2 regions of the Kineococcus aurantiacus genome follow, and region 1 is predicted to be linked to the other one. Evidence: riboswitches for the same ligand, from Rfam matches in the RefSeq annotation. Region 1 holds a riboswitch; the other holds the start of a gene.
What was found. Region 1 has a riboswitch for glycine ahead of gcvT (glycine cleavage system aminomethyltransferase GcvT). Riboswitches for the same ligand answer to the same signal wherever they lie in the genome.
Positions count from the first base shown of each region.

Region 1 (6,498 bases):
CGGTTCCGCGGTGGTGCCGGCGCGGAACCGCCCGAGCGTGCGGTCCAGGGACCAGGCGTGGACGGCGTCAGCGCGCGCCAGGTCCACCGTGGTGCCGGCCGGGGTGTCCTCGTCGACGGTCATGCCCCCAGCATGACGGGCGGTGCGGGGTCAGACGCCGGCGACCCGCGCGGCCTCCAGCAGGACCTCCGCGGCGACCCGGAGGCCCTCGACGCGACCGAGCTCGACGTCCTCGTGCTCGATGTTGCAGACCATGTCGGGGTCGACCTCGTGCAGGGCCCGCAGGAACTCGGCCCAGAACGCGGTGTCGTGGCCCTTGCCGAGCGCGACGAAGTCCCACGCGGAGTCCTCCGGCCACTCGTTGACCCACTCGTCGCCGCCGAGGTTGGTGCGGTCCTCCGAGGGGTCCAGGCGGCGGAACCGGTTGTCCAGCACGCCGTGGACGGCGGCGGCCGGGTTGATGCGCACGTCCTTGGCGGCGGCGTGGAACACCAGGGGGCCGAGGTCGCGGACGACGGCGACGGGGTCCATCTGCTGCCAGAACAGGTGCGAGGCGTCGAGCTCGACGCCGATGTTCGTCGCGCCGGTGCGTTCGACGAGTTCGCGCAGGCCGGCGGGGTTGAAGGCGATGTTCTGCGGGTGCAGCTCGAGCGCCACCTTGACGTCGAGGTCGCGGGCGAGGGCGTCGACCTCCCGCCAGAACGGGACCGCGACGCTCCACTGGTGCTCGAGGACGTCCAGGTCGCGGGAGTTCCACGCGTTGACGACCCACGTCGGGACCCGCGCGCCCGGTTCGGCCCCGGGCAGCCCCGACATCGTGACGACGCGGTGCTGGCCGAGGCGGTTCGCCAGCCGGATCGAGCGGCGGACGTCCTCGGCGTGCGCGTCGCCGATGACGGGGTTCGGGTGCAGCGGGTTGCCGTTGCAGTTCAGGCCGGCGATCTCGACGCCGGTGCCCTCGAAGAGGCCGAGGAAGTCGTCGCGGGCGGTGTCGCTGACGAGGACGTCGTCGAAGGCCGGGACGTGCACCGGGGGCAGGAACCCGCCGGAGTTCAGTTCGATGCCGGTCAGGCCCAGGCCGGCGACGACCTCGAGCGCCTCGGGCAGGGGACGGTCGTGCAGGATCGCGTTGTAGACGCCGAGCTTCACGGTCGACTCCCCTCAGTCCACCGGGACGATCTCGCCCTGGCCGTCGGCGGCCCGGGTGACCGCCTCCAGCACCCGCAGGTTGTGCAGGCCGTGCGCCAGCGGCGGCACGACGGGCAGCTCGCCGATGGGGGTGCCGACGCCGCCGGCGACCTCGTTGAGGAACGCCCGGCACTGGAACGTGAAGAAGTCGCTCTGGCCGTGCCCGACGCTGGGGAAGTCCATGGGCAGACCGCCGGCGACGTAGGGGTGCTCGGGCCCGACGAGGACCTGGCGGTACCCGTTGACGACGCCCGGCGCGGTGGAGTCGGCGATGGTGAACTCCCCGGTGCGGTTGAGGTCGAAGGCTCCCGCGCCGTTCTCGGTGAAGACCTCGAACCCCAGACCGTTCGGGAGCCCGTGGGCGACCCTGGAGACGGAGAAGGTCCCGGTGGCGCCGTTCGCGAACGTCGCGGTGAACGTGGCGAGGTCCTCGTTCCCGACGTCCTCGAACTCGGTCCCGACCTCGGCCATCGCGTGCCCGACGACCACGCCGAGGGGTTTGGGGCGACGCCCGGTCACCTGGGAGAACACGGTGCCTCGGACCGACTCCAGGGGGCCGCAGAAGAACTCGCCGAGGTCGACGAGGTGGCTGCCGATGTCGGCCAGGGCGCCCGAGCCCAGGCCGCCCTGGTAGCGCCAGCTGATGGGGGCGTCCGGGTTGGCGGCGTAGTCGCACCAGTAGTGCCCGTTGAAGTGGCGGACCTGCCCGAGGTGACCGTTCAGCACCTGCTCGCGCAGCGCGTTGATCGCGGGGGAGCGGCGGAACGTGAAACCCACGGCGGCGACCTGACCGGGGTGGGCCGCGGCGGCGGCGACCATGGCCTCGGCGTCGGCGACGGAGGGGGCCAGCGGTTTCTCGCACAGCACGTGCTTGCCGGCGGCCAGCAGCCCCTCGACGATCTCGCGGTGCAGGTGGTTGGCGACGACCACGCTGACGGCGTCGACGTCGTCGGCCTCGGCGACCGCCTGCCAGTTCGTCTCGGCGCGCTCGTAGCCGTACCGGGCCGCGGCGGCCTGCGCGAAGGGGGCGTGCGCGTCGGCGACGGCGACGAGTCGGACGGGGGGCAGGCCCTCGCCGTACGCGCCGCCGGTCAGGGTGGTCGCGGCGCGGTAGCCGGCGAGGTGGGCGCGGCCGGCCATGCCGGCGCCGATGACGGCGACGCCGAGGGGCTGGGTGCGGGGGACGGGCATCGTCGTGGCCTTCCGGGACGGGGACGGGACGGGGTGAGGACGGGGCGTCGGGGCGCACCGTCGTCGGTGCGCCGCCACGGTCTTCAAACCGGTTTGAACGACGCTCAGTAGAATCGGTTCGAAAGCAGTCCGTGTCAAGCGCCCGAGGAGGCCCCGTGCCGCAGGGACCCGTCCGCCGTCCCACGATCAAGGACGTCGCCGCCCTGGCCGGCGTGTCGAAGGGCATGGTCTCCCTGGCCCTGCGCGGGGCGCCGGGTCCCAGCGCCGAGACCGCCGCGCGCGTGGTGCGGGCCGCCGAGGAGCTCGGCTACCGCGCCGACCGCGCCGCGAGCTCCCTGGCGCTGCGCCGCACCCGGCTGCTCGGCGTCGTCGCCAACGTCCGCAACGCCTTCCACGCCGAGCTCGTCGAGGAGCTGCAGGCGGCCGCCGAGGAGGCCGGCTACGAGGTGGTGCTCGCCCCGACGACCCGCACCCGCGGCGAGGGGGCGGCCCAGGAGGCGCTGCTGGACTCGCGCTGCGAGTCGCTGCTGCTGCTGGGGCCGGAGTCCGGCGCGGACGAGCTGGTCGCCCTCGACGCCCGCGCGCCCGTCGTGGTGCTGGGCCGCCGGCCCCGGCCCCGGGACGGCGCCGGGCGCGGTCCCGACGTCGTGCGCGCCTGTGACGAGACGGGCGTGCGGCTGGTCGTGGAGCACCTGGCCGCGCTGGGGCACCGCGAGCTGCTGCACGTCGGCGGGGGTGCGGGGGACATCGCCGCCGACCGCCGCGCCGGGGTGGAGGCCGCGGCCGCCGCCCTCGGCCTGGGCGTGCGCACCGTCGACGCCGGGTTCGACGAGGAGGCCGGCGTCGACGCGGCCCGGCGGGTCCTGGCGCAGGGGTGGTCGGGGTCGGCCGTCGTCGCCGTCAGCGACCGCGTCGCCCTGGGCTTCCTGGACGTCCTCAACCGCGAGGGGATCGCCGTGCCGGGGCGGGTGTCGCTGAGCGGGTACGACGACAGCCCGCTGGCCCAGCTGGGGCACGTGCGGCTGACGACCGTCAGCCAGGACCCGGCCGGGCAGGCGCGCTGCGCGGTGCGGCTGGCGGTCGACCGGCTGGAGGGGGAGGGGTCGGAGGAGGCGCGCGACGTCGTCCTCGAACCCCGGCTCGTCGTGCGCGGGACGACCGGGCCTGTCCACCCGCGAACAGATGTGTCAGAATGACAGGACAAATGGTCCTGGAGGTTCCCGTGCCCCTGCTCCGCTTCGACCTCGTCGCCGGCCGCACCCCCGCCGAGCTGACCGCCCTGCTCGACGCCGCCCACGCGGCCGTCCTCGAGGCGTTCGAGGTCCCGCCCGGCGACCGCTACCAGGTCGTCCACCAGCACCCGCGCGGTGAGCTGGTCGTCCACGACACCGGCCTCGGCATCGAGCGCACCGACGGCGTCGTCGTCCTGCAGGTGACCAGCCGCCCGCGCCCGCGCGAGCAGAAGGAGGCTCTCCACCGCCTCCTGGCCCACCACCTGCGGGAGCGCGCCGGCGTCGACCCCGGCGACCTCGTCGTCTGCCTCGTCGAGAACTCCGACGCCGACTGGTCCTTCGGGCACGGCCGCGCGCAGTTCCTCACCGGCGAGCTCTGAGCGCGCACCCTGGCTGCCGGGACCGGCCGTGTGCCAGGCTGAGGCCCACAACTGGACACACGGCCGCTTCGCCCCGGCGGGAGAGCCCCACCGCCCCCGGTGGGCACCGTAGGAGCAACCACCCCGGAACCTCTCAGGTCCACGCACCGCCGCGGGCAGGCCGCTCTGGAAAGCAGGACCCCACGGTCCTCACCGACGGGGAAAGCCCTGCCCAGGGCGAAGCTCTCAGGTCCCGCGACAGAGGGGGTACCGCCCGGCCGCGACGTGCGGCCGTGCCGAGAGGAGCCCCCGTGACCACCGCCAGCCCGCTCGCGGCCGCCCACGCCGCCCTCGGCGCGTCGATGACCGACTTCGCCGGGTGGTCCATGCCCCTGCGCTACGCCTCCGACCTCGCCGAGCACCAGGCCGTGCGCACCACCGCCGGGATCTTCGACCTCTCGCACATGGGCGAGCTGCGCGTCAGCGGCCCCCGGGCCGCCCAGGCCCTCGACCACGCCCTCGTCGGCAAGCCCTCCACCATGCCCCTGGGCCGCGCGGCCTACGGCATGGTCGTCGACGCCGACGGCGGCATCCTCGACGACGTCGTGACCTACCGGCTCGGCGAGCAGGAGTTCCTCGTCGTCGCCAACGCCGCCAACTCCGGCGTCGTCGCCCGCGAGCTCACCACCCGCTGCGCCCCCTTCGACGCGGTCGTCGCCGACGAGACCGCCGACTGGGCCCTCGTGGCCGTCCAGGGCCCGGCCGCGCTCGCGGTCGTCGACCCGCTCACCGACGCCGACCTGAGCGGGCTCGGCTACTACCGCTGCCTGCCCACCACCCTGGCCGGCAGCGAGGTCCTCGTCGCCCGCACCGGCTACACGGGCGAGGACGGCTTCGAGGTCTTCGCCCCCGTGGCCGCCGCCACCGCGGTCTGGGACGCGCTGCTGGCCGCCACCCGCGAGCACGGCGGCGTCCCCGCCGGCCTGGCCTGCCGCGACACCCTGCGGCTGGAGGCCGGGATGCCGCTGTACGGGCACGAGCTCAGCCGGGACGTCACGCCCTACGCGGCCGGCCTGGGTCGCGTCGTGAAGCTCGACAAGGACAGCGGCGTGGGCCTGGAAGCCCTGCGGGAGCTGTCCACCCGCGAACCCGCCCGGGTCCTCGTGGGCCTGCGCGGCACCGGGCGCCGGGCGGCGCGCGCGGGGTACTCCGTCGTCCACGACGGCTCGGCCGTCGGCGTCGTGACCAGCGGCGCCCTGTCGCCCACGCTGGGCTTCCCCGTCGCGATGGCCCACGTCGAGCGCGGCCTCGCCGCGCCCGGGACCGCCCTGGCCGTCGACGTGCGGGGCACCGAGCTGCCCGTCGAGGTCGTCGTGCTGCCCTTCTACCGGCGGGAGCGCTGAGCCGTGGCGCTGTCCGTGTTCGACATGTTCTCCATCGGCGTCGGCCCCTCCAGCTCGCACACCGTCGGCCCCATGCGCGCCGCGCTCGCCTTCGCCGAGGGCCTCGACCGCGACGGCCTCCTGCCGCGGGTCCACTCGATCGCGGTCGACCTGCACGGCTCCCTCGGGGCGACCGGCCGCGGCCACGGCACCGACCGGGCCGTCGTCCTGGGCCTGCTCGGGGAACGGCCCGAGCTCCTGGACCCCGACGCCGTCGGGGGGCACCTCGAGGAGGTCCGCCGCACCGGGCGGCTGGACGTCCTGCGCCGGCACGCCGTGGGCTTCGACCTCGACGCCGACGTGCGCCTCCTCGGCGGCACCCCGCTGCCCGCGCACCCCAACGGCATGGTCTTCACGGCCCGCGACGCGGCGGGGGACGTCCTCGCCGAACGGACGTCGTACTCCGTCGGCGGGGGGTTCGTGAAGGACCACCCGCTGGACGCCTCCGAGCCCGTGGCGGGCGCGGGGGAGGACCTGCCGTGGGGTTTCCGCACCGGGGCCGAACTCCTCGACCGCTGCCGCACCACGGGGCTGGGCGTCGCGGACCTGGTGCGGCGCAACGAGGAGAGCCTGCGCCCGGCCGCGGAGGTCGACGCCGGGCTGCTGCGGATCTTCGACGCCATGCGCGCCTGCGTCGACCACGGCCTCGTCACCGACGGCGTGCTGCCCGGCGGGCTGGGCGTGCGGCGCCGCGCCCCGCGGCTGCACGCCCAGCTGCGGGCCGAGGAGGGCTCGTCGGGGTCCGACGTCCTGCACGCCATGGACTGGGTGAGCCTGTTCGCCCTGGCCGTCAACGAGGAGAACGCCGCCGGCGGGCGCGTGGTCACCGCACCCACCAACGGCGCCGCGGGCATCGTCCCCGCGGTCCTCCACTTCTACCGCCGCTTCGTGCCCGGGGCCGACGACGCCGGGACGGTGCGGTTCCTGCTGGCCGCCGGCGGCGTCGGGATCGTCCTGAAGGAGACCGGGTCCATCTCCGGGGCGGAGGTGGGGTGCCAGGGCGAGGTGGGCTCGGCCAGCGCCATGGCCGCCGCGGGCCTGGCCGAGGTCCTCGGCGGCACGCCCGAGCAGGTGGAGAACGCCGCC
Region 1 covers NZ_JACCBB010000001.1:2,998,686-3,005,183, forward strand. The annotation lists gene BJ968_RS14510 (sugar phosphate isomerase/epimerase family protein) at 1-123, opposite strand, end outside; gene BJ968_RS14515 (TIM barrel protein) at 151-1,149, opposite strand; gene BJ968_RS14520 (Gfo/Idh/MocA family protein) at 1,162-2,379, opposite strand; gene BJ968_RS14525 (LacI family DNA-binding transcriptional regulator) at 2,535-3,575, shown strand; gene BJ968_RS14530 (tautomerase family protein) at 3,602-3,991, shown strand; glycine riboswitch at 4,059-4,150, shown strand; glycine riboswitch at 4,152-4,240, shown strand; gene gcvT (glycine cleavage system aminomethyltransferase GcvT) at 4,282-5,373, shown strand; gene BJ968_RS14540 (L-serine ammonia-lyase) at 5,377-6,498, shown strand, end outside.

Region 2 (6,498 bases), 2.5 Mb from region 1:
GCCCGGGGGCGCCGGCGCACCAGCAACCCCAGGCCCGCGCACCCCAGGACGAGGAGCAGCAGGGCCACGGGCACGGCCGCGGCGTGCTCGACCAGGAAGGTCGGCAGCGCCCCCACGCGCTCCTCAGTCCTGCCCGTACTCGCTCAGGGGCGGGCAGGAGCACACGAGGTTGCGGTCCCCGGCGGCGCCGTCGATGCGGCGCACCGGCGGCCAGTACTTCGCCCGCGGGTCCATCCCGTTCGGGTAGACGGCCTCGGTGCGCGAGTACGCGTGGTCCCACTCCCCCACGAGCGCGGCCGCCGTGTGCGGGGCGTGCCGCAGCGGGGAGTCCTCCACGGCCCAGCGGCCGTCGGCGATCTCGCGCACCTCGGCGGCGATGGCGAGCATCGCGTCGCAGAACCGGTCCAGCTCGGCGAGGTCCTCGCTCTCGGTCGGTTCGACCATGAGGGTCCCGACGACGGGGAAGGACATCGTCGGGGCGTGGAAGCCGTGGTCGATGAGCCGCTTGGCGACGTCGTCGACGCTCACGCCCGTGGCCTTGGTCATGGGCCGCAGGTCGAGGATGCACTCGTGGGCCACGAGCCCGCCCGGCCCGCGGTACAGGACGGGGAACGCCTCGGACAGCCGGGCGGCGACGTAGTTGGCGGACAGGACGGCCTGGACGGTCGCGGCGCGCAGCCCGTCGGGGCCCATGAGCCGCAGGTAGGCCCACGGGATCGGCAGGATCCCCGCCGAGCCGAACGGGGCGGCCGAGACCATGCCGACCCCTTCGCCATCGGGGGCGGTGGAGGGCAGGAACGGCGCGAGGTGGGAGCGGACCGCGACGGGCCCGACGCCGGGGCCGCCGCCGCCGTGGGGGATGCAGAACGTCTTGTGCAGGTTCAGGTGCGAGACGTCCGCCCCGAACTTGCCCGGCCGGGCCAGGCCGACGAGGGCGTTGAGGTTCGCGCCGTCGACGTAGACCTGCCCGCCGGCGTCGTGGACGAGCCCGCAGACCTCGCGGATCGACTCCTCGTAGACGCCGTGCGTGGAGGGGTAGGTGACCATGAGCGCGGCGAGGTCGTGGGCGTGCTCGGACACCTTGGCGCGCAGGTCGTCCAGGTCGACGTTGCCGGCCTCGTCGCAGGCCACGACGACGACCTTCAGCCCGGCCATGACGGCGCTGGCGGCGTTCGTGCCGTGCGCGGAGCTGGGGATGAGGCAGACCGAGCGCTCCCCGTGGCCCTGGGCCACGTGGTAGGCGCGGATGGCCAGCAGCCCGGCGAACTCCCCCTGCGAGCCGGCGTTGGGCTGCAGCGAGACCGCGTCGTAGCCGGTGACCTCGGCGAGCCAGCGCTCGAGGTCGGCCACGAGCTCGGCCGTGCCCGCGAGCTGGTCGGCGGGGGCGTAGGGGTGCAGGTCGGCGAACTCGGGCCAGGAGATGGGCTCGAGCTCGGTCGTGGCGTTGAGCTTCATGGTGCACGAGCCCAGCGGGATGGCCCCGCGGTCCAGGGCGTAGTCGGCGTCGGACAGCCGGCGCAGGTACCGCAGCATCGCCGTCTCGGAGCGGTGCTGCGAGAACACGGGGTGGGTCAGGAACTCCGACGTGCGGCGCAGCGCGGCGGGCAGCGCGGGCTCGGCGCTCACCTCGGCGGGGTCGAGGCCGAACCCGGCCAGGGCCGCCGCGACGTGGGCGTCGGTGGTCGTCTCGTCGACCGTGAGCCCGACGTGGTCGGCGTCGACGAACCGCAGGTTCACCCCGGCCGCCAGGGCTGCGTCGACGACGGCGCGCGCCCGGCCCGGGACGCGGGTCAGGACGGTGTCGAAGAACGCGTCGTGGACGACCTCGACGCCTCCCGCCCGCAGGGTCTGCGCGAGCGCGGCGGCGCGGCGGGCGACCTGGGCCCCGATGGCCCGCAACCCCTCGGGGCCGTGCCAGACGGCGTAGCAGCCGGCCATGACGGCCAGCAGCACCTGGGCGGTGCAGATGTTCGACGTGGCCTTGTCGCGGCGGATGTGCTGCTCGCGGGTCTGCAGCGCCAGGCGGTACGCCGGGTTGCCGTCGGCGTCGACGGAGACCCCGACGAGCCGTCCGGGCAGGGACCGCTCCAGCCCCTTGCGCACGGCCATGTACGCCGCGTGCGGGCCGCCGGCGCCCATGGGGACGCCGAAGCGCTGGCTGGAGCCCACGGCGACGTCGATCCCGAACTCCCCCGGCGCGACGAGCTGCGTCAGGGCGAGCAGGTCGGCGGCGGCCACGGCGACCGCCCCGCGGGCGTGGGCGTCGGCGACGACCCCGGCGAGGTCGCGGACCTTGCCCGAGGTCCCCGGGTACTGCACGAGCAGGCCGAAGACGGCGTCCAGACCGGCCAGCGGGTCGGGGGTGTCGAGGTCGACGAGGGCCAGTTCCAGCCCGAGCGGCAGCGCCCGGGTGCGCAGGACCGCGAGGGTCTGCGGCAGGACGTCGGCGTCGACGGCGAACACGGCACCGGCGGGGGCCTTGGAGGTGCGGCGCGCCAGCGTCATGGCCTCGGCGGCGGCGGTGCCCTCGTCGAGCAGGGAGGCGTTGGCGATCGCCAGCCCCGTCAGGTCGGTGACCGCGGTCTGGAAGTTCAGCAGGGCCTCCAGCCGCCCCTGGGAGATCTCGGGCTGGTACGGCGTGTACGCCGTGTACCAGGCCGGGTCCTCCAGGACGTTGCGGCGCACCACGGCCGGGGTGCGGGTGCCGACGTACCCCAGGCCGATCATCGAGGGGACCACGCGGTTCTTGGCGGCCAGCGCCCGCAGCGCGGCCGTCACCGACGTCTCGCCGAGCGCTTCGGGCAGGTCGAGCACACCGTCGCGGATCCCCGCGGGCACGGCCCGGTCGACGAGGTCGTCGAGGGAGTCCAGGCCCACGACGGACAGCATCCGGGCCACGGCGGTGGCGTCGGGGCCGATGTGGCGGGCGCTGAAGGGCAGGGCCGCCGGCTCGGGGGTGAACTCGGGCAGTTCGGTGGCGGGGACGGACGGCGAGGACATCGGCTCTCCGGAGGTCGTGGACTGGGTGGACCTCCCCGTCTGTCACCCACCCGCGGCGAGCTCCAGAGCGGCCAACCCCACGTGGTCCTTCTGCCTGAGAGGTTCCGGGGATGTTGCCCCTTCGGCGCCCCGGCCGGTGCGGTCGGGGTCTCTCCCACGCGGGGTGAACGGCCAGCCTCCACTCTAGGGGGTCCCCGCACCGCTAGGGTCTGCGCCGTGATCAGCCTCGCCGTCTGCAGCGCCAAGGGCGGGGTGGGCAAGACCTCCGTCGTCCTCGGGCTCGCCTCCGCGGCCCTCCACCGCGGCGCCAGCACGCTCGTCGTCGACCTCGACCCGCAGGCGGACGCCACCTCCGGCCTCGACGTGACGGCCCAGCGCGCGCACGACGTCGCCTCGGTGATGCAGGCCCCCAAGCGCAGGGTCGCCGAGGAGGCCGTCGCCCCCAGCGGCTGGGTGGACGACCACCCGGGTCTGCTGGACGTGCTGAGCGGGTCGGACGCCTCGGCGGGGCTGGACACCCCCAGCGCCGACGAGGAGGCCCTGAAGTCGTTGCGGCGGGCCCTGAAGAAGCTGGACGACCACGCGCTGGCGCTGCTGGACACCCCGCCGTCGCTCAACGGGCTGACCCGCTCGGCGTGGCGGGCCGCCGACGCCGTGCTCGTCGTCTCGGACGCGAGCAGGTTCTCGGTGGCGGCGGTGGACCGCACGGTGCGCGAGCTGCGGGCGCTGCGGCAGGGACCGCGCGTCGTGGGGATCCAGGTCAACCGCTTCAACCAGCGCTCCGGGGAGCAGCGGTTCCGGTACGAGGAGCTGCAGGGGTTGTTCGGCGACCTCGTCCTGGAACCCCTGCCGGACCGGGCGTCGGTGCCGCAGTCGCAGGGCGCGGGGGTCCCGCTGCACTCGCTGAGGACCCGCACGGCGCGTTCGCTCGCGGCGCAGTTCGACGCGGTCCTGGACCGGGTGCTGCCGCCGGCCTGAGGGAACCCGTTCGGGGTGCGGTACGTCCGAAGTGCGGGATGATCCGCCAGCGCGTACCGTCGTCGGACGGCGTGCGCCCGGGATCGTCCCCGCTGGTGCCGCCCCCGCTCTGCCCGCGAACGCTGCGGGTCCAAGGAGGTTCCGTGACGTCGTCCAACACCCCCCTCGACGCCGGCCGGCTGGACCCGGGCGCGGCGCGCGTGGTGCGCCCGGCCCGCACGGCCGGTCCCCTGCCCTCCCCCGTCCGCGTCCCGGCCGCCGACCCCGAGGCCGACCGCGTCACCGGCCTGGTCCAGCGGCTGCGCGCGCACTGGACGCGCTTGGGCGCCGACATCGCCACCCGCTTGCGGCCGGGGGTCGACGACGCCCGTCTCGACGCCCTGGAGCGGCAGGTGGGTCTGCTGCTGCCCCGGGGCGCGCGCGCCTGGTGGCGCGCGGTGGACGGCGTGGAACCGGTCCGGACCACCTACCGCGCCAGCGCACCGACCGTCGGCCCGGGGGGCTGGGTGCCCCTGACGCTGGAGGAGGCCGTGCGCCGGGCGACCGGTCAGGGACCGGGTCTGGCGGCGCCGCCGGCGCTGCTGCCGCTGTTCGCCCGCGACGAGGAGCTCATCGCGGTCCGGCTGGGCACGAGCCGCGCCGTCGTGGAGCAGCTGGTGCTGGCCGAGGACGGCGAGAGCTACCAGCACTCCTGGCGGGTGGGTCTGGACGAGCTGCTGAGCACCTGGGCCGATTCGCTGCTGGCGGCGGTCATCTGGCTGCCCGACGCGCACGACTGGGTCACCGACCCGTTCGCGATGCAGGCCCTGCCCCGCGCCGAGCTGCTCGACTAGGGCGCCGTCCGCGCGGCCCGTACCGGGCGGGCTCCTGCGGGAGCTCGTCCGGCGGTGCGGGCCGGGGCATTGCGGACGAGGGCGACCGGTCCGGTCAGCCCGCTTCGCGGGCGGCGCGGCGGCGGGAGAGCTCGTCGGCCAGGACCATGGCCCCTTCGCCCTCCTCGCGGGGGGCGGGGCGCTCGCTGGGCAGGGAGGCCAGCTCGCCCTCCACCTCGCGCCAGACGCGGCCGACGGCGATGCCGAAGACCCCCTGGCCGCCCTGGACGAGATCTATCACCTCGTCCGCCGAGGTGCACTCGTAGACGCTGGCGCCGTCGGACATGAGGGTGATCTGGGCCAGGTCGTCGACACCGCGCTCGCGCAGGTGCGTGACGGCGGTGCGGATCTGGTGCAGGGAGACCCCGGTGTCCAGCAGCCGCTTGACGACCTTGAGCACGAGGATGTCGCGGAAGCCGTAGAGGCGCTGCGTGCCCGAGCCGGAGGCCCCGCGCACGCTGGGCTCGACCAGACCGGTGCGGGCCCAGTAGTCCAGCTGCCGGTAGGTGATGCCGGCGGCCTTGCACGCGGTCTGCCCGCGGTACCCGACCTCGTCGTCGAGGTCCGGGAGGTCCTCGGTGAAGAGCACACCTTGAGCACGGGCGGGTCGGGTCGACTTCCGCGACGACCCCGCGACTGTGTCGCCACTGCTCACGCCGGCCTCCTCGTCATCGCCACCCGACGAGTGTTCGATCGGGAGCGTCCTGCACACTGACCGTAGAAGAGCACCCGCGGAGCGTCAACGAGGCGCGCGGCGCGCCGCGGCCCGTGACCCAGTTGTGACCCGGACGGTCGGCCGGTCATCCGGCTACTCCCGCCCCGAGCCCGACTCGAAGTCCTCGGGCGAGATGTGGTCGAGGAACTCGCGGAACTTCTCCACCTCGTCCTCGTCCTCGTCGGGCACCGGTACGCCGCCGGAGTCCAGGACCCCCTCGGCGCCGACGATGGGGCAGCCCACCCGCAGCGCCAGCGCGATCGCGTCCGACGTGCGGGAGCTGACCGTCAGCCCGCCGTCGAAGGCGAGCTCGGCGTAGTAGACGTTGTCCTTGACCGCGACGATCCGGACCTCCTCCAGACGCCGGCCGACGGCCTCGATGACGTCCTTGAGCAGGTCGTGGGTCAGCGGCCGCGGGGGCACGACGCCCTGCTGGGCGAAGGCGATGGCGCTGGCCTCGGGGGCGCCGATCCAGATCGGCAGGTACCGGTCGCCGTCCCGTTCGCGCAGCAGCACGATCGGGTTGTTGGAAGGCATCTCGACCCTGACGCCGATGACATCGAGCGCACGCACCTGCCCACCGTACCCCCGAACGCCGCCGACGGCGGATCAGCGGGTCGTGCGCCCCAGCGCGCCGGCGACGAGGGCGGTGTGCAGCCGCAGGCAGGCCGCGGCGATCTCGCGCACCACCTGCTCGGCCCGCGCCGCCTGCTCCGAGGACGCCGAGCGCTGGCCCGAGCGCTGCAGCGGTGCGGCGACCTGCTCGGCCAGGGCGACCTCGCGGTCGGCGGCCGTGCGGAAGATGCGCAGGTGGCGGGCCTCGATGCCGTGCGCGGACAGGTCGGCCGCGGCCCGCAGGACCTCCAGCGCCTCCCCGTCGTACCAGGGCCCGCCCGGGGCCGGGGACAGCACGCCGAAGCCCTCCAGGGCGTC
Region 2 covers NZ_JACCBB010000001.1:448,687-455,184, forward strand. The annotation lists gene BJ968_RS02170 (VanZ family protein) at 1-116, opposite strand, end outside; gene gcvP (aminomethyl-transferring glycine dehydrogenase) at 124-3,000, opposite strand; glycine riboswitch at 3,073-3,167, opposite strand; gene BJ968_RS02180 (AAA family ATPase) at 3,217-3,978, shown strand; gene BJ968_RS02185 (SMI1/KNR4 family protein) at 4,122-4,811, shown strand; gene BJ968_RS02190 (MerR family transcriptional regulator) at 4,906-5,505, opposite strand; gene BJ968_RS02195 (bifunctional nuclease domain-containing protein) at 5,659-6,138, opposite strand; gene ftsR (transcriptional regulator FtsR) at 6,175-6,498, opposite strand, start outside.
Region 2: linked by a shared signal. The riboswitch ahead of gcvP (aminomethyl-transferring glycine dehydrogenase) and the one ahead of gcvT (glycine cleavage system aminomethyltransferase GcvT) in region 1 are both predicted to bind glycine.